DNA from 3 places in the Oceanobacillus aidingensis genome. Region 3 is predicted to be linked to each of the others. Evidence: predicted binding sites of a transcription regulator. Region 3 holds the regulator's gene; each other region holds the start of a gene.
The links. The regulator Rex, encoded in region 3, represses fermentation and respiration genes when NADH is low (regulators of the CRP and FNR family bind a similar motif). The targets are predictions, from matches to a motif close to TTGTGAAATATTTCACAA.
Positions count from the first base shown of each region.

Region 1: a site for Rex is predicted at 6,657-6,674, ahead of pflB (formate C-acetyltransferase). Genes of this name have one in related genera too.
Region 2: a site for Rex is predicted at 2,879-2,896, ahead of ACFO3P_RS16950 (nitrate reductase subunit alpha). Genes of this name have one in related genera too.

Region 1 covers NZ_JBHSFT010000001.1:288,844-297,073, forward strand. Annotated here, with positions in the region: gene serS (serine--tRNA ligase) at 1-392, shown strand, start outside; tRNA gene ACFO3P_RS01250 (tRNA-Ser) at 522-614, shown strand; gene ACFO3P_RS01255 (GTP pyrophosphokinase) at 691-1,437, opposite strand; T-box leader at 1,586-1,792, shown strand; gene proC (pyrroline-5-carboxylate reductase) at 1,882-2,700, shown strand; gene ACFO3P_RS01265 (TIGR04104 family putative zinc finger protein) at 2,741-3,031, shown strand; tRNA gene ACFO3P_RS01270 (tRNA-Arg) at 3,153-3,225, shown strand; gene pflA (pyruvate formate-lyase-activating protein) at 3,538-4,278, opposite strand; gene pflB (formate C-acetyltransferase) at 4,377-6,632, opposite strand; gene ACFO3P_RS01285 (DMT family transporter) at 7,280-8,197, shown strand.
Region 2 covers NZ_JBHSFT010000045.1:71,609-79,838, reverse strand. Annotated here, with positions in the region: gene ACFO3P_RS16950 (nitrate reductase subunit alpha) at 1-2,811, opposite strand, end outside; gene ACFO3P_RS16945 (nitrate/nitrite transporter) at 3,163-4,674, shown strand; gene ACFO3P_RS16940 (serine hydrolase domain-containing protein) at 4,734-6,128, opposite strand; gene ACFO3P_RS16935 (ribose-phosphate diphosphokinase) at 6,250-7,197, opposite strand; gene celB (PTS cellobiose transporter subunit IIC) at 7,613-8,230, opposite strand, start outside.
Region 3 covers NZ_JBHSFT010000008.1:8,363-16,592, forward strand. Annotated here, with positions in the region: gene ACFO3P_RS05560 (FtsW/RodA/SpoVE family cell cycle protein) at 1-627, shown strand, start outside; gene ACFO3P_RS05565 (CBS domain-containing protein) at 725-1,885, opposite strand; gene ACFO3P_RS05570 (ABC-F family ATP-binding cassette domain-containing protein) at 2,003-3,937, opposite strand; gene ACFO3P_RS05575 (redox-sensing transcriptional repressor Rex) at 4,295-4,930, shown strand; gene ACFO3P_RS05580 (DUF4305 domain-containing protein) at 5,049-5,243, opposite strand; gene ACFO3P_RS05585 (CPBP family intramembrane glutamic endopeptidase) at 5,245-5,949, opposite strand; gene groES (co-chaperone GroES) at 6,398-6,679, shown strand; gene groL (chaperonin GroEL) at 6,741-8,230, shown strand, end outside.

The DNA.
Region 1 (8,230 bases), on a different contig from region 3:
ATGACACATTAGAAAGACTGACAGGGGAAGCGGAAAAAGTATTGCAGCTGTTAGAACTCCCTTATCGTGTGATGAGTATGTGTACAGGTGATTTAGGCTTTACAGCAGCGAAAAAATACGATATTGAAGTATGGATTCCAAGCCAGCATACGTACCGTGAAATTTCTTCTTGTTCTAATTTTGAAGATTTCCAAGCGCGCCGTGCCGGTATTCGTTTCCGCCGCGAAGCAAATGGAAAACCAGAATTTGTCCATACCTTAAATGGCTCTGGTCTGGCATTGGGACGTACTGTAGCAGCTATTTTAGAGAATTGTCAGCAAGCGGATGGAAGTGTAGTAATTCCTGAAGTATTGCGTCCGTATATGGGCGGCATTGAAGTGATTGGCAAGTAATGATTAAGTAAGAGGCTCTCCATCTTTGGGGGCCTCTTATTTTTTGATAAAAAATATTGACAAGTCAACTTTGAGGATGATATAGTATATTTTGTTCGCTAGGAAGTGAGCAAATTAGCGTTATTTCATGGAGGTATACCCAAGTCTGGCTGAAGGGGTCGGTCTTGAAAACCGAGAGGCGGGTCAAACCGCGCGGGGGTTCGAATCCCTCTACCTCCTCCATTTAAAACAACCGTAAAAAATTGGAGATAAAAACCCGCAGCTTTCGTGCTGCGGGTTTTCTAATACATATATATGTTTACTCTCTATCTCTTCGCTCCAACAACGATTCTAATAACTGCTTTGGCAGCGGGAAGCGTTTGTTATCAAGCGGCAGAAAGTTAAGCTTGCTCTCTGCATGTTTATCCTCTTTTGCTTCATTGATTTCCGTATGAAGAAACTCCATCTTTTCATCCAGTTGATTTGCGATATTTGCACTGGTTGTTAATTCTTCTACCAGATGTGCCGGTACTTCCCCATCATATTTATAATAAATTTTATGCTCTAAGCTCGCCCAGAAATCCATCGCAACGGTACGGATTTGAATTTCAATAAATACCTCTTCCTGACGGTCAGAGAAAAAGACAGGAATGGATAAAATCAAATGCAGACTTTTATATCCGTTTGGTTTTGGATGCTTAATATAGTCTTTCGTTTCAATGACTTTGATATCCTGCTGACCTTGGATCATTTCGCTGATTTTATAAATATCGGATATAAAGGAGCAGACAATCCGGATTCCTGCAATATCCTTGATATGACCCTTGATAGATTTTTGCGTAATCGAAATGTTTTTTCGCTGGCATTTTCGTAAAATACTTTCAGGTGTTTTTATACGTGATTTTAAATGTTCAATCGGATTATAATCATGAATATGCTCAAATTCTTCTTGAAGGATGTTCAGCTTGGTATTGATTTCATCCAGTCCAAATTTATAGCTGAGCATGAAACGTGTCAGTTCTTTTCGTACAGCGGTTAACTGGTGTATCTGTTTTGATTCATCCATTGATAAAATTCCTTTCTGGCTTACATTCATGTACAATATAAGTATAGCAAAATTTGTTTTGAATAGCAGATAAAAAGACGCTGCAATCCATTCTGATGGGTGCAGTCTTGACAAAAGTATGGCAAGGCCTTATAGTACAATTCAATAAAGAAATACGGTGAACGGGCCAGTAATCGATGTGTATTTACCAAAGAGAGGAAATCCGGCGGCTGTAAGATTTCTGTAAATGCCTTGATGAACCTATCCGGGAGTAGGTTAGTGTATGCTGACTGCAGTAAACTGCATTATCAATGTGAGTGGATAACTTTTATCAACAAAGGTGGTACCGCGGAATAATACTGATTTCGTCCTTTACAAAGGATGTATAATCAGTTTTTTTATTGCTCTGAGGTATCAGTGAAATAAAATATCAAAGGAAAGAAGAAACACACAGGAGGAAAATATATGGAAAAAACAATTGCATTTTTTGGAGCAGGGAATTTAGCAGAGGCGATTATTGCAGGTATTACAAGGACCAATGTCGTTACAAAAGAACAGGTGCTGGTGACGAATCGCAGTGATCAAGCAAGGTTAGATCTGATTGCTGAAAAGTATGGGGTGACATGCGACCTGGATAAAGAAGAAATGATCGAGAAAGCAGATATTATTATTTTAGCGATGAAGCCTAAGGATGCGAAGGATTATTTGGATTGGCTAAAAAGTTATATACAGCCGCGTCACATGGTTATTTCAGTGATTGCAGGGTTATCTATCGAACAGATGGAAAAAACGCTGGGAGAAGGTATTCCTGTTATTCGAACCATGCCGAATACATCTGCATTGATAGGCCAATCAGCTACTGCTATTTCAAAGGGAACCAATGTCGAACTCGGTCAGCTTTACTTTGCTGAGGAACTATTCCAGACAGTGGGTACGACAAAAATTGTCGATGAGGAGCAGATGCATACGATTACGGCGATTGCAGGAAGCGGACCGGCATTTTTCTATTATATGGTGGAAGCAATGGAAAAAGCAGCAATCGAAGCAGGATTGGACCGGGATACGGCATTAGAGTTATTAACTCAGACAGTAATCGGCGCAGGAAAAATGCTGGAGACATCCGGCGCAGACCCGGAACAGCTCCGTGTTAATATTACCAGCCCGGCAGGAACCACAGAGGCTGGTTTAAACCAGTTAATGGCGAATGAATTTGATAAGATAATCAAAGCATGTGTCGATGGTGCACGAAACCGGTCTATCGAGATTACGAATGCTCAGAACTAATTATTTACACGCACTTTAAAAAAGAGAAGAGGGAAAGCAGATGCATACACCGGACTGCAGTTATTGCGGGAAAAGATGGAGTTATGGACAGACCTTTAAGCAGGTATTTAAGATTAAAATGATTTGTCCGCACTGCGGCAAAGAAAATTATTATAATGCAAGTAAAAAAGGCGGCTGGCTCCCTTTATTAGCCATTCCTATTCTGTTAGGGCTGGCCTTTCTGCTAAGGCTGTCTTCTGTAGAAATTATTCTCATGGGCTGTTTGCTGATGATTCTTCACGTCCTGTCGATTCCTTATCGGACGAGATTGCAGAAGGCAGGGAAAAAATAAAGTGAAACACGATGCTTCCCAAAATAGATAAGGTTTAGTATAATACGATTGTTCGTTTATTTTTGGATGAGCGGATAATGAAGCATAATTCGGCGATTTTCATTGCTTGATTATGTCTAAAGCCCCCGTAGCTCAGGGGATAGAGCATTGGTTTCCTAAACCATGTGCCGCAGGTTCGAATCCTGCCGGGGGCGTAATGTTTTGTTATACAGAGGTTGATGTTTTCCAGTTACATTACTGGGCATGGTTTCTCTTTGAAAATTATATAAACTGGCAGACGTCATTTTTCGATTTCTTGTTTGTTTTATGACAAGATTTCCGAAGGGTGTCGTTTTTTTATAAAGAAGACAATTATTGTTTTGCTTATTTTTTGTAAAGAAACAAAAATGAGAGATACTATTGATTTTTTTTAGACGATAATAATGGATGGAGCCGCTCCTAAAAAGAAGCGGCTCCATCCATCTCATCTATATAAAGGGCAGGATACAGCAATGGATTCCTTATCGCTATATCACTTTCACCCGATTCAAAATATCTTCGGCGTTTTTCACCCGTTCCTCTGTCGGTGGTTCTACACCTTCCAGCGGATAGTCCAAACCAAGATTTTCCCATTTATAGACACCTAATTTATGATACGGCAGCACTTCTATTTTTTCGACATTATTTAACGTTGCAATAAAATTGGAGAGCTGCTGTAAATGTGCATCGTTATCGCTGCCGCCGGGAACAAGTACATGACGGACCCAGACAGGCACTTTCTTCTCGTCTAAATAGCGGGCCATGTCGAGAATATGTTCATTGGACAGACCGGTGAGCTCTTTATGCGCTGCAGCGTTGATATGCTTTAAATCAAGTAAAACCAAATCAGTTAATTCCAGTACTTTATCTAAATTTTTTATAAAGTGAGGAGAGCGGTTAAAGCATCCGGCAGAAGTATCAATGGTTGTGTGTACTCCTAATTTTTTCAGTTCGGTGAACAATTCCAGTAAAAATTCAACCTGAAGTAAAGGCTCCCCGCCGCTGACAGTCACTCCTCCATTGGTAGATTGGAAGAATGGGAGATAGCCCTTAATATCCTTCACCAGCTCTTGTACAGACATTTTCTTTCCTGCCCCCATGTTCCACGTATCCGGATTATGACAAAATTGACAGCGTAATAAACAGCCTTGGGTAAAGATAACATAGCGTAATCCAGGTCCGTCTACAGTTCCACACGTTTCAATTGAATGAATTCTTCCTTCTTTCATGATACTTTTCCCCCTCACTTCATATGCTGAAAATAATTCAGCATCAAGCGCTCAAGTTATTTAATGAGCGCTTGATATTCACTTCTTACAGAATGGCCTTACAAGCTTTCATGGAAGGTCCGGTTAATGACATCGATTTGCTGTTCTCTTGTCAGCTTAATAAAGTTTACTGCGTATCCAGAGACGCGGATGGTCAGCTGCGGGTATTCTTCCGGATGCTCCATTGCATCTAATAAGGTTTCCCGGTCAAAGACATTGATGTTTAGGTGATGTCCTTTTTTTGCTGCGTAGCCATCGAGGATACCGGCTAAGTTTGTTTTTCTTGTTTCTTCATCTTTTCCTAACGCTTTTGGTACGATGGAGAAGGTGTTAGAGATACCATCCAGTGCGTATTTATATGGCAATTTAGCAACGGAGCTTAAAGAAGCTAATGAGCCATTTTTATCGCGTCCGTGTAATGGGTTTGCTCCTGGTGCAAAAGGTTCTCCAGCTTTTCGTCCATCTGGTGTATTTCCTGTTTTCTTCCCGTAAACCACATTGGAAGTAATCGTCAGGATAGACTGTGTTGGTGTAGCATTGCGATACATATGATGTTTCTTAATTTTATTCATAAAGTCTTTTACGAGATTCACAGCGATTTCATCTGCGCGATCATCGTTATTGCCGTATTTCGGATAGTCGCCTTCTATTTCATAATCAACGACAAGTCCGTCTTCATCACGAATCGTTTTTACCTTCGCATATTTAATGGCGCTTAAGGAATCGACAATCACGGATAGTCCTGCTACACCGCAAGCCATGGTCCGTAATACTTCCCGGTCATGCAGCGCCATTTCCAGACGCTCATAGCTGTATTTATCATGCATATAATGGATAATGTTTAATGCGTTGACATATAAACCAGATAACCAATCTAGGAGGTTATCATATTTCTCCGTTACTTCGTCGTAATCAAGATACTCTGATGTGATTGGTGCATAGTTTGGAGCTACCTGCATTTTTAGATTTTCATCTACACCGCCATTGATCGCATACAGAAGTGCTTTTGCCAAGTTTGCCCGTGCACCGAAGAACTGCATTTGTTTCCCGATGCGCATTGCAGATACACAGCAGGCAATTCCATAGTCATCTCCATAGATCGGGCGCATGATATCATCGTTTTCATATTGAATCGAGCTTGATTTAATAGACATTTTTGCACAATATTTTTTATAGTTTTCCGGCAGTTTAGCAGACCAAAGTACGGTTAAGTTTGGCTCTGGCGCCGGTCCTAAGTTATCTAATGTGTGCAGAAAACGATATGAGCTCTTTGTTACAAGTGGGCGTCCATCTTCTGCTATTCCTGCCAATGATTCTGTTACCCAAGTCGGGTCTCCGCTAAATAATTCGTTATAATCTGGTGTTCTTGCGAATTTTACGAGACGCAGCTTCATCACAAAATGATCGACAAGTTCTTGCGCTTCTTGCTCTGTCATAACCCCATTTTCAATATCTCTCTCTATATAAATATCTAAGAATGTAGAAACACGGCCAAGACTCATGGCAGCCCCGTTTTGCTCTTTAATGGCAGCTAAATAGGCTAAATAGAGCCATTGGAATGCTTCCTGTGCAGTTGTAGCAGGCTTGGAAAGGTCAAATTCATATTTTTCTCCGAGCTTTTTCAAATCGATTAAGGAACGAATCTGCTCCGAGGTTTCTTCCCGGTCGCGAATCACATCGTCCGTCATTGTTCCGTTACCAATCAGCTGCAGGTCTTTTTTCTTTTCTTCAATTAAACGGTCTACTCCATACAGGGCAACACGGCGGTAATCTCCGATAATACGTCCGCGGCCATATGCATCTGGAAGCCCGGTGATGATTCCTGCTTTTCTTGCTTTTAAGATTTCGGGTGTATAGGCATCAAAGACGCCTTGGTTATGCGTTTTCCGGTGTTCTGTAAAGGTATGGACAACGTCATCATTAACTTTGTAGCCATAGGATTCTGCGGCAGCTACAGCCATACGGATACCTCCAAAAGGCATTAGAGCACGTTTGAAAGGCGCATCTGTTTGCACGCCGACGATTTTTTCCAAGGGCTTATTTAAATAACCAGCACCGTGAGAGGTAATAGTAGATACGATTTTTGTATCTAAATCATATACACCGCCATTTTCCCGTTCTTCTCTGGTTAATTGCATGATTTGCTCCCACAGGTCTTTGGTGGCTTGGGTTGCATCAGTTAAGAAGGATTCATTTCCTTCATATAAATGATAATTCTGTAAAATAAAATCACGAACATCAATTTCTTGCTGCCAGTTGCCTTCAACGAAACCATCCCAAGGGACTCTTTTTACCATTTCATCTGTTACTTTCATAACAAAAACCCTCCTCTTAATTAATTGTGAATAAATTCACAATAACCTCTATTTTTATTATAAAGGTTTCGGAAAATAAAACAAGTGAAATACTTCACAAATAAAGAAAGTTCTTAAAATGTTCAAATTTAAAGCTTGAGAAATAAGAGGATTTTATAAAATAGTAACATTCGTTCCAAGCCTTTTTTAAAGAGTAAGAAAGTATAAAATGTTGAGGATAGCCGCTCCAACGGGTTTCATGGGGGGGAGTAATCTTAGGCCCCAGAAATACACTACGCTTTCCATGGGCCCCGAGCTCATCTCCTTTAAAGAAGACTTGCTGATTGGCAAGCCGACAGGCGCAGACAGAAGCATAGTCGCGCTTATGCCTATGGTAGAAAATAGAAGAACACTTTTTTCCTGCGGAGTCTTCCCACTAAGACTGCTGCGGTTACTCGCCCCGTCAAAACCGTTGCCCGCGGAAAGCGACTTCCCGAAGCGGACATCTGCTCGGCAAGAATATTAGTATTTTAAAGACCAAGTGATTTTCTTGGTTTCTCTTAATAAATACCGGGTTTTGGATAGGGGAACGGAGCAAGTGTATTGTTTTCTGCTATATATTTGCTTAAAATAAATACATTACGGTTTTTAGAAGGAAGGTTTCTTTATTGTATGTAATAATTGTTCTGGGGATCATTGCAGGAATGATGATTCCGCTGCAGACAGCAGTAAATAATCGGCTAACTGTGTTTACGAAAGCGGTGTTGCCGACATCCTTTTATTCCTTTTTATCTGGAAGTATTATTTTATTTTTCATTAATCTTATGATAGATCCTGATAAATTTACAGTATCATTCTTTGCAGATCAATCCTTTTCCTATGTCTGGTTTACTGGTGGTGTGCTTGGAGTAATTTTTCTTACAGGGAATATTATTTTACTGCCCAAAATTGGTGCAGCATTAACGGTTATTGTTACCGTAACAGGACAGATGGTGATTGGTATTTTGATTGATACCTTTGGCTGGTTTGGTGCAGAGGTAAAACCGTTGCATTTTATGCATATCGTTGGTGTTCTTCTTTTAATTGCCGGAATTGTCTATATGAATGCGAAAAAAAATCCCGGCGTTTCGCAGAGTCGTTTCCGGCTGTGGGTATTGTTCGGGATATGTACAGGAATGATGCCGCCGCTGCAGACAGCAATCAATAGTGCCTTGCGTTATGAAGTAGACTCCTTTATTTATGCTGCTTTTATTTCATTTATTGTAGGAACCGCTGTGTTATTTATTCTGTCGATGATAGTGAATAAAGGAGTAAAGTTAACACGTATTTCTGGAGATTTTAAATTAAAGCCCTGGCATTTTGCCGGTGGTGCACTCGGCGCAGCATATATCGCATCAAATATCAGTTTAATGCCTTATCTGGGTGTTACATTAACGATGATGGCTGCTATTTTAGGGCAGATTATCATGGGACTGTTAATTGATCATTTTGGGCTGTTTAACCTTCCGAAGTATTTAATTGATCAAAGAAGGGTTATCGCTGTTATTATGATTATCAGTGGGATAATCGTACTCAATATCTTTTAAGAGGATATTTAAAAATTCTTTTTCACTGTCCTT
Region 2 (8,230 bases), on a different contig from region 3:
TGGATGACCATCAGCAATGGATCCATTATCAATTGTTCCAAAGGTATTTTTCGCCAGATTATATTCCTCTTTCATGGACCAGTTAATTCCTTTTTCTCCATAAGGCTTATTAACAATATTCGGTCCGAGCGATGTCATTTTATGATAAAGGTTTTTATAATCCCGTTCGACCACATGGATTTGCGGCATCGTCTTTCCGGGAATCGGCTCGCATTCCCCTTTGGACCAATCCTTTATTTCTCCATAAGGCTGAGCCATTTCAGCTTTTGTATCATGATTTAACGGGGTAGCAACCACTTCCTTCATCGTATCCATATCGATTTCTTCCGCTAAATAGGAAACACCTTTTGCCAATGATTTAAAAATATCCCAGTCTGATTTTGCTTCCCATGGAGAAGAAATAGCCGCATTGAACGGATGCACAAATGGGTGCATATCCGTACTGGATAAATCATATTTTTCATACCAGGTAGATGCCGGTAAAATAACATCGGAATACAAAGCGGTTCCTGCCATACGGAAATCCAGATTGATAAGAAGATCTACTTTACCTTCAGGAGCTTCTTTCCGCCATTTTATTTCCTCAGGGCGAAGACTGTCTTCATCCGTATTGAGTACACCATGCGAAGCACCTAGTAAATGCTTCAAGAAATATTCATGGCCTTTTCCAGAGCTGGAAATCAAGTTCGCTCTCCAGACAAATAAGTTTCTCGGAAAGTTCACGGGATTATCCGGGTCTTCAATCGCAAATTCCAAGTTTTTATCCTTTAATTGCTTAGCGACATAATTTCCAATTTGTTCCGCTGTTTCATTTCCTGCTGCGTATGCTTCGTTGTATAAATCAATCCCATTTTTATTAAAGGTTGGGTATGACGGCAGCCAGCCTAGACGCGCTGCCAATACATTGTAATCTGCCGGATGATCATATCTTGCCTTATCAACCGTTGGACTTGCCAGCTCGTTAATCGATGTTTCTTCATAACGCCATTGGTCCGTTGCAAAATAGAAGAAAGAAGTACCATTTTGCAACCTTGCTGGTCCGCCCCAGTCTTTTGCTGATTGGACCGTTGTCCAGCCTTCTACAGGACGTAATTTTTCCTGGCCGACATAGTGTGCCCAGCCGCCGCCATTGACTCCTTGTGCTCCAACCATCAGAACAAGGTTGACAACAGCTCTGTAAATCGTATCGGAATGGTACCAATGGTTGATTCCTGCTCCCATGATAATCATGGAACGTCCATTTGTATCAATGGCATTTTGAGCAAATTCACGAGCAATTTTAATCACTAAATTGCGGTCCACTCCGGTAATCTGTTCTTGCCATGCAGGCGAAAACGGCGCAATCTCATCATAGGATGCTGCAGCTTCCCCGCCCAGTCCGCGGTCGATTCCGTAGTTGGCAAGCATTAAATCATACACCGTTGCGATATATTCTGTCTCGCCTTCTATCTCGATTTGCTTTACAGGTACGGTACGAGGAAGTACTTTTTTTGTCTCTGCATCAAAGTACGGCATATCTACAGAAACGACTTCATCCTCCCTGCCAAGAAAACTTAAAACCGGTTCAATTTTTTCATTTGTTCTTTCATCAAATAGTTTTAAATTCCAGTTTCCTTTTTCGTCCCAACGAGAACCCATCGTGCCATGCGGGATGGAAAAATCCCCGGTAAGGTCGTTGTACATCGCTGGTTTCCATTCATTGTTCTCTGATTCTATTCCAAGGTCTTTTGCATGTAAAAAGCGATCTGCTGTAAACCTTCCATTTTCCTTTTTCAAACGTACGGAAAATGGAAAATCCGTATATTGCTTCGCGTAGTCTTCAAAATAAGGCGTTTTATTTTTATCATAAAATTCATTTAAAATAACATGCCCCATCGCCATTGCAACTGCGCCATCCGTACCTTGTTTTACCGACAGCCAGTCATCCGAGAATTTGGTGGATTCTGCATAATCCGGACTTACCGAGATGACCTTGGTGCCTTTATACCTTGCTTCCACTAAAAAGTGTGCATCAGGTGTACGAGTTAATGGAACATTCGAACCCCAGGTAATAATATAGCTTGAATTAAACCAGTCAGAGCTTTCCGGCACATCTGTCTGGTCTCCCCAAATCTGCGGGGATGCCGGCGGTAAGTCTGCATACCAATCATAGAAACTCAGCATTTGACCGCCGAGAAGGTGCATGAAGCGGCTGCCTGATGCATAACTGATCATGGACATGGCAGGAATCGGAGAAAATCCAACATTTCGATCCGGTCCATATTTGATGGCCGTATACAGGCAGGAGGCTGCAACCAGTTTGTTTACCTCTCCCCAATCTGCACGAGCGAGGCCGCCTTTTCCTCTTGCTTGTTTATAGGATGCTGCCTTTTCCTTATCTTCTACAATGCTTTTCCAAGCTTCTAATGGATTTTCATGGGTTTGCAATGCTTCTCTCCATAGCGTGAGTAATTTTTTTCTTACATAAGGATATTTCACACGTAAAGGACTATAAATGTACCACGAAAAACTGGCTCCTCTAGGGCAGCCGCGAGGTTCAAATTCTGGCATATCCGGGCCGGTTGTCGGATAATCCAGCGCTTGCCCTTCCCATGTCACGATGCCGTCTTTTACATAGATATTCCAGCTGCATGATCCCGTGCAGTTAACCCCATGAGTAGAACGAATAACGGTGTCATGCTGCCATCTTCTTCTATAAACATTTTCCCAATCACGGTTTCCTTCTTGCAGTTGACTATGGTTATTGGCATATTTCTCTTTCGGCTTTAAGTAATTCAACCTTTGCCAAAGCGGAGATGGTTTCTTCGCCATCTAAATCCCTCCTAATGGAATTGCTAATCAATCTATGACCTATTAAATCATTTCTTATTTCTGTTCGTTGTGAAAAACATCACACGTAGGACAGAAATTAAAATGGATTCAAACGGATAGCATATTGCTTGTTGTTGAGCGTTTGAAAAAGACTGCTATTAATGCCAAAAAGAAGTTCCAGCAAAAAAATCTTCTTTCTGTCTTCAAAAAAATGACACAAATCATGTGATTTATTTCACTACGTATTCGTGAAAGAAAGATTAAAATTTTCAACGTAATCAAATGAATGGAAATAGAAGCATCGAAAAAAAACAAATGAAAGAATTACCTCATCATGGAAGGAGAATAAAAATGAAAAAACCCGGATTACAATTAATCTTACAGACTTCAAATCTATTTATCGGATTTATGGTGTGGGTACTGATTTCATCGCTCATGCCATACATTACAATGGATATTTCATTAACATCCGGTCAAGCATCTATTATTACGGCCATCCCTGTTATTTTAGGGTCTTTACTGCGTATTCCAATTGGTTTTTATGCCGATCGCTTTGGGGCACGAATTATTTTTCTCATTAGCTTTTTGATTTTACTATTCCCTGTTTTCTTCTTGAGCATTGCCGACTCTTTCACAGATTTAGTCATTGGCGGCTTACTATTGGGGATAGGCGGAGCGGTTTTCTCCATCGGAGTGACATCCCTTCCAAAATATTACCCAAAGGAAAAACACGGTTTTATCAATGGCGTATATGGGATTGGTAACGTTGGTACAGCAATTACATCCTTTGGCGCACCTGTACTCGCTGGGGCAATTGGATGGCAAGGTACCATCCGAAGCTTCCTGATTATCTTGCTTGTATTTGCCGCACTTGTTTTTATCCTTGGTGATCGTTCAGAAGAAAAAGTGAAGAAATCGATGGCGGAACAAATCAAAGGTGTGTATAAAAATACAACATTAGGCTTCCTGAGCCTATTTTATTTCATCACATTTGGTGCTTTTGTTGCTTTTACCATGTTCCTGCCAAGCTTTTTAGTAGATAACTTCAGTTTAGAACCGGTAGATGCCGGCATTCGAACTGCTATCTTTATTGTAATTGCTACTGCATTAAGACCAATTGGAGGTTTATTGGCTGATAAATTCAATGCATTTATCATCTTAATGTTTGTATTCATTGGGGTAGCTTTCTCAGGCATCTTATTATCCTTTTCACCAGGTATCGAGTGGTATACCGTTGGTGCATTGGCCGTTGCGGTAACCGTAGGGATTGGAAATGGGACGGTCTTTAAATTAGTTCCCTTATATTTTTCAAAACAAGCTGGTATCGTCAATGGAATCGTTTCTGCGATGGGCGGATTAGGCGGATTTTTTCCACCATTACTATTAACAGGTGTAGCTAACCTCACTGGACATCATGCGATTGCATTTATGTTAATGTCTGAGTTTGCTATCGTCAGCTTTATCATCGTTATATTTATGTATTATCAAGACCGGGTAAGTATCGAAGGAAAAATCATTGAAGGCGTTGCAGAGGGCATGATGATAACGAATAAAAATAAAGTCATTCAGCATGTCAATCCTGCTTTCACAAGAATTACTGGCTACCACCAAGAAGAAGTCGTTGGCAAAACTCCTAAGGTGATTAGTTCTGGGAAGCATGATAAAGCATTTTATAAAGACATGTGGGAATCCATTAATAACAAAGGCTTCTGGCAAGGAGAAATCCAAAATCAGCGAAAAAATGGAGAAGTGTATAAAGAGCTGCTTACCATCAGTCCAGTTAAAAATAATGTTGGTGAAATAATACAGTATGTCGGCGTGTTTAATGATATTTCTAATATGAAGCAATCTTCTATAAGCTGAAAAAAATCCCTTGGTTTCCTGTCCATTCATGAAAACCAAGGGATTTTTTTCCTCTATTCTCATTCCATTTTCTCCAATACCCTCTTTCCAACAAGAACCGAATGCACACAATCTCCATTCTTTGCAAAATAAATCCGCTCTCCGGTTTCCGCGATAAAATCATTTTCAGATATCGGGTAAAAGCATGTTATTTGTTCATTCCGATTCAAATAAAGCAAATCATCCTGTATCGATATGGAAGCTTTATTCCCTTCTCCTGATTGATACCTGCCGGAAAACAGGTTTAAGTTCAATGTTTTTCCAGATAACACATCATCTTTCTTGAAAGGATTCTCCGCTGATATCCCTAAAAGAATATGTAGTGCAGAAACCAATATCTTTTCAGCCGGGACATCGGCCATATTGATTAAAATGGAAGCAGATATTCCTTTTTCCTTAATGATTTGAAAATTGGAGGAAACTCCCTTTATACTGCCGCCATGTCCAAACCGGGTGTATTCCCCAATCGAATTTATTTCTATCCCGAAGCCGTAATCACCGCCATTGGGTAACGAAAAAGCGGAGGAAGTCATTTTTTCAAGTTTATCTTCTGAAATAAGACTTTGTCCCTGTATCCTGCCATTTAACCGAAGCAGCTCTGCATACTTCATTACATCGTCAGCCGAAGCCTTCCAGGACCCGTTCGTGTAAATAGCTCCTACATCCCACCAGACTGGCGAATGAAAAATACCTGAATGCTTTTCTTGATAGGCATATAATTCCGTTACATTTTCTTTGTTAATAATGGATTCAGTCAGAAAAAAGGAGTTCTTTAGCCGCAGCAGGGAAAATAATTTTCTCTCCACATAATCGATAAACGTCATTCCGCTCGCCAATTCAATAATTTTTTGCAGCATCCCATATCCTTCATTAGAGTAATTGAACACCGTTCCTGGAGGACCTGACAATGCAAAGTCCATCCTGCTTATTTGTTCAATCAATTCATCCGCCGTTTGAATAGCAGAACTCTCCTCCTCCTGCCATTTTCCAAATAAAAAATCGCCATCCGGATCCTTCCTAATGCTTTTCATACGGGCGTGATGAATAGAGGGCAATCCCGGTAAACCGCTGGTGTGGGACATAAGATGCCTAATCTCCAGCTGTTTCAAGTAATCCTCTCTTGGCAATTTCAAATTGGGAAGCCATTCGGTTACTTTATCACTGCTATGCAACCTGCCTTCTTCCTCCAATTTCATAACCATCAGACATGTCAGGGATTTGGTGATGGACGCCAGGCCGAATATTGTATCCTTTGTAACCGGAAGCCCTTCTTTCATGTTTCTGTATCCATAATAGTTTTCATAAATGCTGTCACCGTGTTGATAAATAGTTAGTGCCATGCCGGGGATTTTTAGCTCTTCACACGTTTGATTGATTTCATTATTCAATTTTTCTTGTGTAGATTTGGGTAACATGGTTCGAACCTCCCTCTATATAAAAACACCCCAAACGTCAGTTGCTTGCTCTCACATTTGAAGTGTTGTATCTAAACAGAATCCATTTATATTTAATACAGGTATTTCTAAATACTAAAAATCATTCGAACAGGACACTGACAGAAGCATTGTTATGAACTCTCAGCACGGCGTCAGCTAACAACGGCGCAATGGTCAAGGATGTGATTTTATTGATTTGTTTTTCCTCTGGCAGATAAATCGAATTGGTAATCACCAGCTCCTTGATGATAGAGGATTCAATCCGCTCCACTGCCGTCCCCGATAAAACAGGATGTGTACAGCAAGCATATATTTCTTCCGCTCCTCTACCAACCAGCGCATCAGCAGCCGATATAAGCGTTCCGGCAGTATCAATCAAATCATCGATAAGGATGACATTTTTCCCTGCAACATCACCAATGACATTCATTACCTGCGACACATTTGGTTTGGGACGCCGTTTATCTATGAGCGCAATAGGCGCGTCTAATATCGTTGCCATCTTTCTGGCACGACCTACGCCCCCATTATCCGGCGCAACAACAATAACCTCTTCCGTCGGTAATTTCTTTTTAAAATACTCCGCTAATACAGGCACTCCCATAAGCTGGTCTACCGGCAGATCGAAAAAACCTTGTATTTGCCGCGCGTGCAGATCTAATGTGATTATTCTGGAGGCCCCAGCTGTTTCGATTAAATCAGCAATCAATTTGGCAGTAATCGGCTCTCTGGCCCGCGCCTTCCGATCCTGTCGTGCATAACCGTAATACGGAATGATCACATTGATGGATTCAGCTGAAGCTCTTTTCATCGCATCAATCATAATCAATAGTTCCATGATATGCTCATTTGCCGGTTCAGAAGTAGATTGAATCAGATATACTTCACATCCTCTGACACTTTCTTCAATATTGATTTGGATTTCACCATCACTAAAGTGTTTTACAGAGCTTTTCCCAAGAGGAACATTTAAAATATCAGCGATCTCTTTTGCTAAGGTATAATGGGAATTCAATGAAAATAACCTTAATTTGGGACTACATTTCATTTTTTCAGCCTCCTGAATAATCCATCTCCGTTCACTGGGATAATTGCTTCTCTTCAACCAGCTTACGTGTACGATTATAATAAGTTATATTTATATTAAATCCTTTTGCTCGCTCTATCAAGGATTTCTGACATGCTTCTTCTTAATTATCTTTAAATTTTGATTTATTTATAGGTTTGGATAGTTAACCGCATTGATAACGCTGACTTTGAGTTTCGAATAATTTAATTTACTAAATCTCGTTTTATGTAGGATGTAGAATGAATAAACCATTTTATTATAATAGGATAGAAGTCAACACAGGAATATAAAATAAAAAAGCCCCTTAATGAAAGGAGCCTCATACTTTTATCTTCTATCAATTATTTTCTGTAACTTGGTTCATTTTTTGATTAAATCAGTTAGTTATTCTAAATCAAATTAATGAATCTTCCCCTTTTTCTTGTGCAACTAATTTTTTATCATACATTTTGAAGAACGGATACCAGATTACAGACGCAACTACTAAGCCGATTAGTGCAACAACAAGAGCCATAAAGTCCCCTGTACTAATGAATGCACCTACCCCTGGAGGTGTAGGCCACGGCATCAAGGCAACAATCGGATTAACAATTCCTATGCTAAGTGCCCAATAACCGATAGACGCAGCAACCATTGGTGCTAAAAAGAATGGAATAGCCATAAATGGGTTATATATAACCGGTAATCCAAATAAAATTGGTTCATTAATATTGAATAATCCCGGAACAAGAGATGTTTTGCCCAATACGCTTAATTGTTTCGATTTAGCTAGAAATGCCATAAATACACATAAACCTAAAGTCGCTCCAGCACCTCCTAAAAGAATAAATGCTGTTTGGAATTCACCTGCATATGGAATGTTTGCTCCACCAATATTCGCTTGCATATTATTCAGCCAAATCGGTGTCAAGAGTCCTCCTATAATCGTTGAACCATGTATACCTACAATCCATAATGTATGAAGGATGAAAGTAATTACCATCATACCTATCCAGCTGCCGGTTAAATTTGT
Region 3 (8,230 bases):
ATTTTATCCGGGATTAATTGGAGAATCATCTTTTCTCTAATTATTGTAGGAGTTGCTGTTATAGCCAGTGCTTTATTCGTTATCATTGAATTTCCGGAATTTGCGGAAGAGACAATTGGAGTAGCGCCCTATCAAATTGATCGTGTAATGACATGGTTTGACCCGTCACAGCAGTCACCAGATGCTAATTATCACTTTGAACGCTCACATATGGCGCTCGGGTCAGGGCAATTATTTGGTAAGGGAATAGGAAGCGTGGAAGTAAATTATCCGGAAGCCCAAACTGATTTTATCTTCTCTGTTATTGGAGAAAGCTTTGGTTTTGTCGGCAGCGCTTTTGTTGTTCTGCTTTATTTTATGCTTTTATATAAACTGGTAACGCTCGGCTTAAATATTTATAAGCACTCGCCATTTGGCGCTTATTTCTGTTTTGGTTTTTTGAGCATGATGCTTGTTCACGTCTTTCAAAACATTGGCATGACAGTAGGAATCATGCCAGTTACCGGGATTCCTTTGCTTCTGATAAGCTACGGAGGAAGTTCGGTGATGTCGACCATGCTGGGTATGGCGGTCGTTTATCGCGTTGCTGTGGAAGAAACGATACAGAATGACTATTTATTTAAATAAAAGGATGGCATCAGGAACAAAATTTGAACATGTAATTAAAATAGAAAGAAGTGCTTGGAATACCATATCCAAGCACTTCTTTCTATTTTATATAAAATCAGCCGGTAAATTGCTGTCCCATCAAATCCTCATCATATACTGTAACAACCACAGATTCAATAGGATTGTCCTTTGCAGAATGTACAGTAAATAATAAATGCTTATAGTGTATCGTGTTTGGATTGTCAGGCTGCTGTTTCATTAATTCCGATAAAAAGCTGTCCAACGTCTGATGCGGTGTATCGATTGGAAAAGTGATTCCAAGTGTTCCCTCTAATATAAACAGGCTGACCGACCCGTTAATCAGATAACGATTACCGGAAAGCGGCAGGATGTCCTTTGACTCTGTTGCCATTGACTTCTGTTCTCCTAACAAGTCTTTCGCTATGTCTCTGATAATATCTTCCAAAGTAATTAACCCAAATGTTCCTCCAAATTCATCGAGAACAATGGCGATGCTGTAATCTCTTTCCCTCATATCCTTAAAAACTTCATCCATTTCTTGATTCATTCTGATGTATACAGCAGGGCGAATAATATGATGAAGAGTAAAGAAAGCAGGAGATCCACCTGATTTCATACTTCGAAAGAAATCTTTTACATGTAATATCCCAGCGATTTCGTCAATATCTTCATCATAAACTGGTATTCTTGTAAATTCGGTTTCTTGCACAGCAGCAAATACTTCTTCCATGGTTGCATCTATTTGCAGAACGGTTAAATCCGTACGATGCGTTGCAATTTCACCTACATCCTTGCCGCTGAATTCGATAATATTTTGAGCTTCCTGATGATTATCTGACCATGTTGCTTCCTCACTCATTTTATTCGTAAAGGTATGGGGAATCAGCCGAGATAATCCTTGTGCAATAAACTGAGAATGATGATTTGCCAGCCATTTAGGCAAAAGTTGTCCTAAGCTGACCCACAAGCCAAATAAAAGCAGACTGGAGCCAAAAAGAATCATAAACTCATTTAGATTTTGTGAAAAAGGTAAAACCGAGTGAAAGAAAGCCTGACCAAGCGGAAGAGTGACAGCCGCAGTAAGCCATACACTGCTGAAAAGGCCGATAAATATCACGGCAAAGCGAAGGAAACGAAGAAAGGAATGGGAACGTACTTCTGCTGCGGTTGATTGAGACAGCATTGTTTCTTTGATAGCATAGTACATCAAACTGGCAAGAATGAAAACTAAAAAAGTAACGATGGGTATCGCCACGGGATAACAACCTCCGTTTATCGAATTGAATAGTTTACTATGTTGATTTAAGTAAAAAAACAGGCATTGGTTCTGCCTGTTTTCAGTATACAACAATCTGAAAATTATATCAATTGCTTAATTCTCTTCTAATTCTGCCCATTCCTCCATGAACTGATCCAACTCTTCTTTTAAAGCCGATAATTTATTGGTTAGTTCCATTGTCTTTTTATGGTCATCAAAGACGTCTGGCTTGGTCATCTCCAGTTCAATGGCTGCAATGGTTTCTTCCTGCTGTTCAATGCTTGTTTCCAGCTCTTCAATACGGCGCTTGCGTTTGCGTTCCTCCCGCTGACGCTGTTTTTCTTCCTGAAAGCTGCGTTTTTTTGCTGAAGCTGCCGGTTCTTCTGTTACCTTCTGCTGATTTTGCAGCTGTAACAGCCTTCGTTCCTCTTCCTCTGCTTTTTTCTCTAAATAATAATCATAGTCACCAAGATATATTTTTACACTGCTTGCCTGCATTTCTGCAACTTGATCGGCAATCCGGTTAATAAAATAACGGTCATGAGAAACAAAAAGAATAGTTCCTGGAAAATCAATTAAAGCACTTTCTAATACTTCTTTGCTGTCGATATCCAAATGGTTGGTCGGCTCATCAAGGATAAGCAAATTTGCTTTTTGCATTTTTAATTTTGCCAGAGCAAGCCTTGATTTCTCACCGCCGCTTAAGGCGGACACAGGTTTTAAGACATCCTCGCCAGAGAATAGAAAATTCCCGAGGATTGTACGAATGTCTTTCTCATTAATCAATGGATAATCATCCCACAGCTCCTGCAGAACAGTTTTATTTGAGTGAAGGTTTGCCTGCTCCTGATCGTAGTAGCCGATTTGAACATTCGTCCCGAGCTGGATCTCACCTTGATTTGCCAGATACTTGCCGACAATATTTTTTAATAAGGTGGTTTTGCCGACACCGTTTGGGCCTACCAATGCGATACGGTCGCCCCGGTTAGCATGCAGCGTGATGTTTTTGAAAATCGGCTGATCCGTATCAGGATATTGAAAGGTTAAATCTTTTATTTTTAATACATCATTTCCGCTCTGCCGGTTCACTTGGAAGGAAATTGATGCGGAGGATTCATCACCGGCTGGGTGATCAAGACGATCTATTTTTTCAAGCTTTTTCCGTCTGCTCTGGGCACGTTTCGTCGTAGAAGCGCGTGCTAAGTTACGCTGAATAAAATCTTCCATCCGTTTAATTTCTGTCTGCTGTTTTTCAAATTCTTTTTTCTCCTGCTCATAATCAAGCGCTTTTTGAGCTAAGTAGTTACTGTATGTTCCGTGGAACTTTTTAGAATGATGTCTGGAAATTTCATAAACAATTGATACAGTTTTGTCTAAAAAGTAGCGGTCATGGGAAACAATAATGATAGCACCTGGATAGCTTACTAAATAGCCTTCGAGCCATGTAAGTGTGTCAATATCTAAGTGGTTCGTCGGTTCATCGAGAATAAGCAGCTGCGGTTTTTGCAGTAGAAGCTTACCGAGGGCAAGTCTTGTTTTCTGTCCGCCGCTTAAATCGGTAATTAATGTATCGTAATCATAATCACCAAAGGACAACCCGGTGAGCACAGATTTTATTTCCGCTTGATACGTATATCCGCCATTTGATTGATATTCATTTTGAAGCGTATCATATCTTTCGAGCAGCTGTTGATAATCAGATGCTTCCATATTGGAGGCGTCTGCCATCTGTGCTTCCAGTTCACGTAATTTTTTCTCCATGGCAAGCAGAGGCGAAAATACATCCAGCATCTCTTGCCAGATGGTTTTTCCGGACTCTAACGTCATATGCTGTGAGAGATAGCCGAATGTCAGGTCTTTCGGCTGGAAGATCTCACCGCCGTCATAAGGCATTTCTCCTGCCATGATTTTGAGAAGTGTTGACTTTCCGGCTCCATTGCGGCCGACTATTGCAATCCGTTCATTATCTTTTATTTCCATTTTTATATTAGCTAGAATCTCTTCTGCTCCAAAGGATTTAGAGATTCCATTTAGTTGCATTAAAATCATCGTTGCCATCCTTTCTGACTCGTAAAAAAAGCTGTTCAAAAAGCACATGAAAATAAGGTGACGAGCATGTTATTGCTTATCCTGTCTTCTTGAACCATCCTGTAAAAGGAAAGTAATACCTTCTATCAGTGTAACGTATCCAAATAGAAGCTACAATAAAATTATAATAAAGTTCGCTATGTTGGCTGTATTTCTGTTAAAATTATATAATAGAGTGTGTACTATTGAATAAATGCGTTATTTACAACATAATGAAAGCGAACGTGTAAAATTATGGCAGTATCCATGTACAAAAAATGAAATAATTTAACATGTAAGTTTTCCTATACATTAGTAATTGAAGAGAGGCCGTTTCAAATGGAACAAAATAAAATCCCGCAGGCAACAGCAAAGCGTTTGCCTTTATATTACCGATTTTTAAATAATTTATATCAGCAAGGGAAGATGCGTGTATCTTCCAAAGAGTTAAGTGAGGCTGTTAAAGTAGATTCTGCAACGATCCGCAGAGACTTTTCCTATTTTGGTGCACTTGGGAAAAAAGGATACGGATATAATGTGGAGTATCTATTAGGGTTCTTTAAAAGTACACTGGACCAGCATGAGATAACGAATGTTGCTTTAATTGGTGTTGGAAACCTGGGAACTGCATTTTTGCATTATAACTTTTTAAAGAACAATAATATTCGTATCACGATGGCGTTTGATACGGATGATTCCAAGGTAGGCACGGAAGTTGGCGGTGTTCCCGTGTATCATGTGAATGAATTAGAGGATAAAATAAGCGGAATTGAAGTTGCTATTTTAACAATACCTGCAGAAGAAGCAGATGCCGCTGCGAACCGCCTTGTGGAGCTCGGTATTAAAGGTATTCTTAATTTCACGCCGGCACGTATTACCGTTCCAAACTATATTCGTGTCCATCACATTGATTTAACAGTAGAATTGCAATCACTTGTATACTTTTTGAAGCATTATTCCTTAGAAGAGGAGTAGGATATGCACAGAAGCTCCATAATGTTTTCTTAACCAATCTTCTGCTTTCTAATTGCAAAAAACTAGCTCTTTACAGAACTTCTAAATTTAAGAAGCTTCCTGCCTAAGAGCTAGTTTTTTATTTTTTATTCTTTACTTTAAAATAGAATCGCAGCATCCGGAAGCCGGCATAGAAGGTTAAAGCTGCAAATCCGGCGAATATAAGGGGAACTGTATCCCAGACGGATTCTCCCTTGCTGAGAACCCCGACATAAATAAATAAAACACCGAATAAAACATAAAGAATGGCTTTTATTAAATAAGGCTGATGCATGTTAACCTCCAAAGAATATGAGTTGTAATTGGTCAAGTCGTTTTTGAATTTCTTCTGGATCTAAGGAAAGCTGAGCCAGCACGACAAGGGTGTTCATCCCGGCATGTACGATGATAGGTACAAGAATTCGTTTTGTTTGTACATAAAGGAATGCAAAAACAAAGCCCATCGCAGCATATACTAGTATATGCAGAAAATCTGTATGAATCACGGCAAAAATAAGAGAAGAAATTAAAGCCGCAAAGAAAAAGTTCATTTTTTTATACAGCGAACCAAATATAATTTTCCGGAAAATGATTTCTTCTAAAATAGGCGCCAAAATTGCCGGAAGAACAATAAAAATTGGCACAGCCCGTGCCATGTTCATAATGCCTTGGGTATTCTCTGAACCGGGATCGATTCCAAATAGCTCCATTTCAATGGTGGCAGCCAGCCCTTGTGAAAGAAGGGCCATAATAATTCCCAGAACAGACCAGACAATAATACCGCCGATCCCGACAGCATCGGGATGAGCCCGGACCTGCATATCAGGCTTTAAGAGCCAGAGAACAATAACAAGGCCAAGAGTGAAACTAAAGACAGACCAATAAATACTGGCAAGCGCAAGGTTTACACCAAATATGGATGTAATCAGCGGGGCCATAAGTAAAACAGAAAATTGCATAATGATATATGTGAGAATGACATATGTATATCTTCGAGTCATAAAAACGCTCCTTCAACTATTATCGCCATAGGATATATTCTAACACAACTGTTACTGAAAATTATAATCAAAAATACATCAAATCATGCATGAAACATTGAAAAAGAAAATAAACAAGGGTTAAAATAAGAAAGCAGAAAGTGAAAAGTAGAAGTTATCTTCAAAAAGTAAACGAATACAAGTTTTTCTAACACGATGGAGCAGTATAAAAAAACTGAGGATTCACTGAAAAGCAAGCGAATCTAAGTTTTTCTAACACGATGGAGCAGTATAAGAAAAACGAAGGATTCGCTGAAGAACAAGCGAATACAAGTTTTTCTAAAAATTTATCATCATCGTGCTTGCATTTTTTCCAAGAATTAATTATTATAATAATTGGAGTTAGCACTCAAGTGTATAGAGTGCTAATAAAAAATAAAATGATTTGGGATTAAGGAGGCAATTCTACATGATTAAACCATTAGGAGATCGTGTTGTTATCAAACTTGTTGAACAAGAAGAAACAACAGCAAGCGGAATCGTACTTCCAGACTCTGCAAAGGAAAAACCGCAAGAAGGTGAAGTAGTTGCAGTAGGATCTGGACGTGTGGAAGATGGGAAAAAAGTGGCACTGGAAGTTTCTGAAGGAGACCGCATTATTTTCTCTAAATTTGCTGGTACCGAAGTGAAATATGAAGGTACAGAATACTTAATTCTTCGTGAGAATGATATTTTAGCGATTGTAGGCTAATCAAAAATATACGATGAATCTTTAATGAAACCGTGAATCAATTTGAAGGAGGAAGATTAACATGGCTAAAGACATTAAATTTAGTGAAGACGCACGACGCGCAATGCTGCGTGGTGTCGATACCTTAGCAGATGCAGTAAAAGTAACCTTAGGACCAAAAGGCCGCAACGTGGTTCTAGATAAAAAATTCGGTTCCCCGCTGATTACGAATGATGGCGTAACCATTGCAAAAGAAATCGAATTAGAAGATGCATTTGAAAACATGGGTGCACAGCTTGTATCCGAAGTAGCATCTAAAACAAACGATGTTGCCGGTGACGGTACAACAACAGCAACTGTACTTGCTCAAGCAATGATTCGTGAAGGACTTAAAAACGTAACTTCCGGCGCAAATCCAGTTGGAATCCGCCGCGGTATTGAAAAAGCAGTAGCATTGGCTGTAGAGGAATTAAAAGGCATTTCTCAGCCAATCGAAAGCAAAGAAGCAATTTCCCAAATTGCAGCTGTTTCTTCAGGCGACGGCGAAGTAGGTCAATTGATTGCAGAAGCAATGGAACGTGTAGGCAATGACGGTGTTATCACCATTGAAGAATCAAAAGGCTTCAACACAGAGCTTGAAGTAGTAGAAGGGATGCAATTCGATCGCGGATACTCTTCTCCTTATATGGTTACTGACCAAGATAAAATGGAAGCTGTACTAGAAGATCCATATATCTTGATTACAGATAAGAAAATTGGAAATATCCAGGAAGTACTGCCAGTGTTAGAACAAGTTGTTCAACAAGCCAAACCGCTTCTTATGATTGCAGAAGATGTTGAAGGCGAAGCACTTGCTACCTTAGTAGTAAACAAATTACGCGGTACATTCAACGCGGTAGCTGTGAAAGCTCCAGGATTCGGTGACCGCCGTAAAGCAATGCTTGAGGATATCGCTGTACTGACTGGTGCAGAAGTAATTACAGAAGACCTTGGACTGGATCTTAAATCAACAAGCATTGAGCAATTAGGACGTGCTTCTAAAGTTGTCGTAACCAAAGATGATACAACAATCGTAGAAGGATCAGGAGACCCAGAAACAATCTCCAGCCGTGTGGCACAAATCCGTGCACAAGCAGAAGAAACAACTTCTGATTTCGATAAAGAAAAATTACAAGAGCGCCTGGCAAAATTAGCTGGCGGTGTTGCTGTCGTTAAAGTTGGTGCAGCTACAGAAACAGAATTGAAAGAACGTAAACTTCGCATTGAGGATGCACTGAACTCTACGCGTGCAGGTGTAGAAGAAGGAATGGTTCCTGGTGGCGGTACTGCCCTTGTGAACATCCACGGAAAAGTAAGCGAACTTAGCTTAGAAGGCGACGAAGCAACTGGTGCGAGCATCGTACTTCGTGCACTAGAAGAGCCGGTTCGTCAAATCGTTCATAATGCTGGACTGGAAGGTTCTATCATTGTAGAGCGTCTAAAAGGCGAAAAAGTAGGCATCGGCTACAATGCAGCAACAGACGAATGGGTAAACATGGTTGAGGCTGGAATCGTAGACCCAACGAAAGTAAC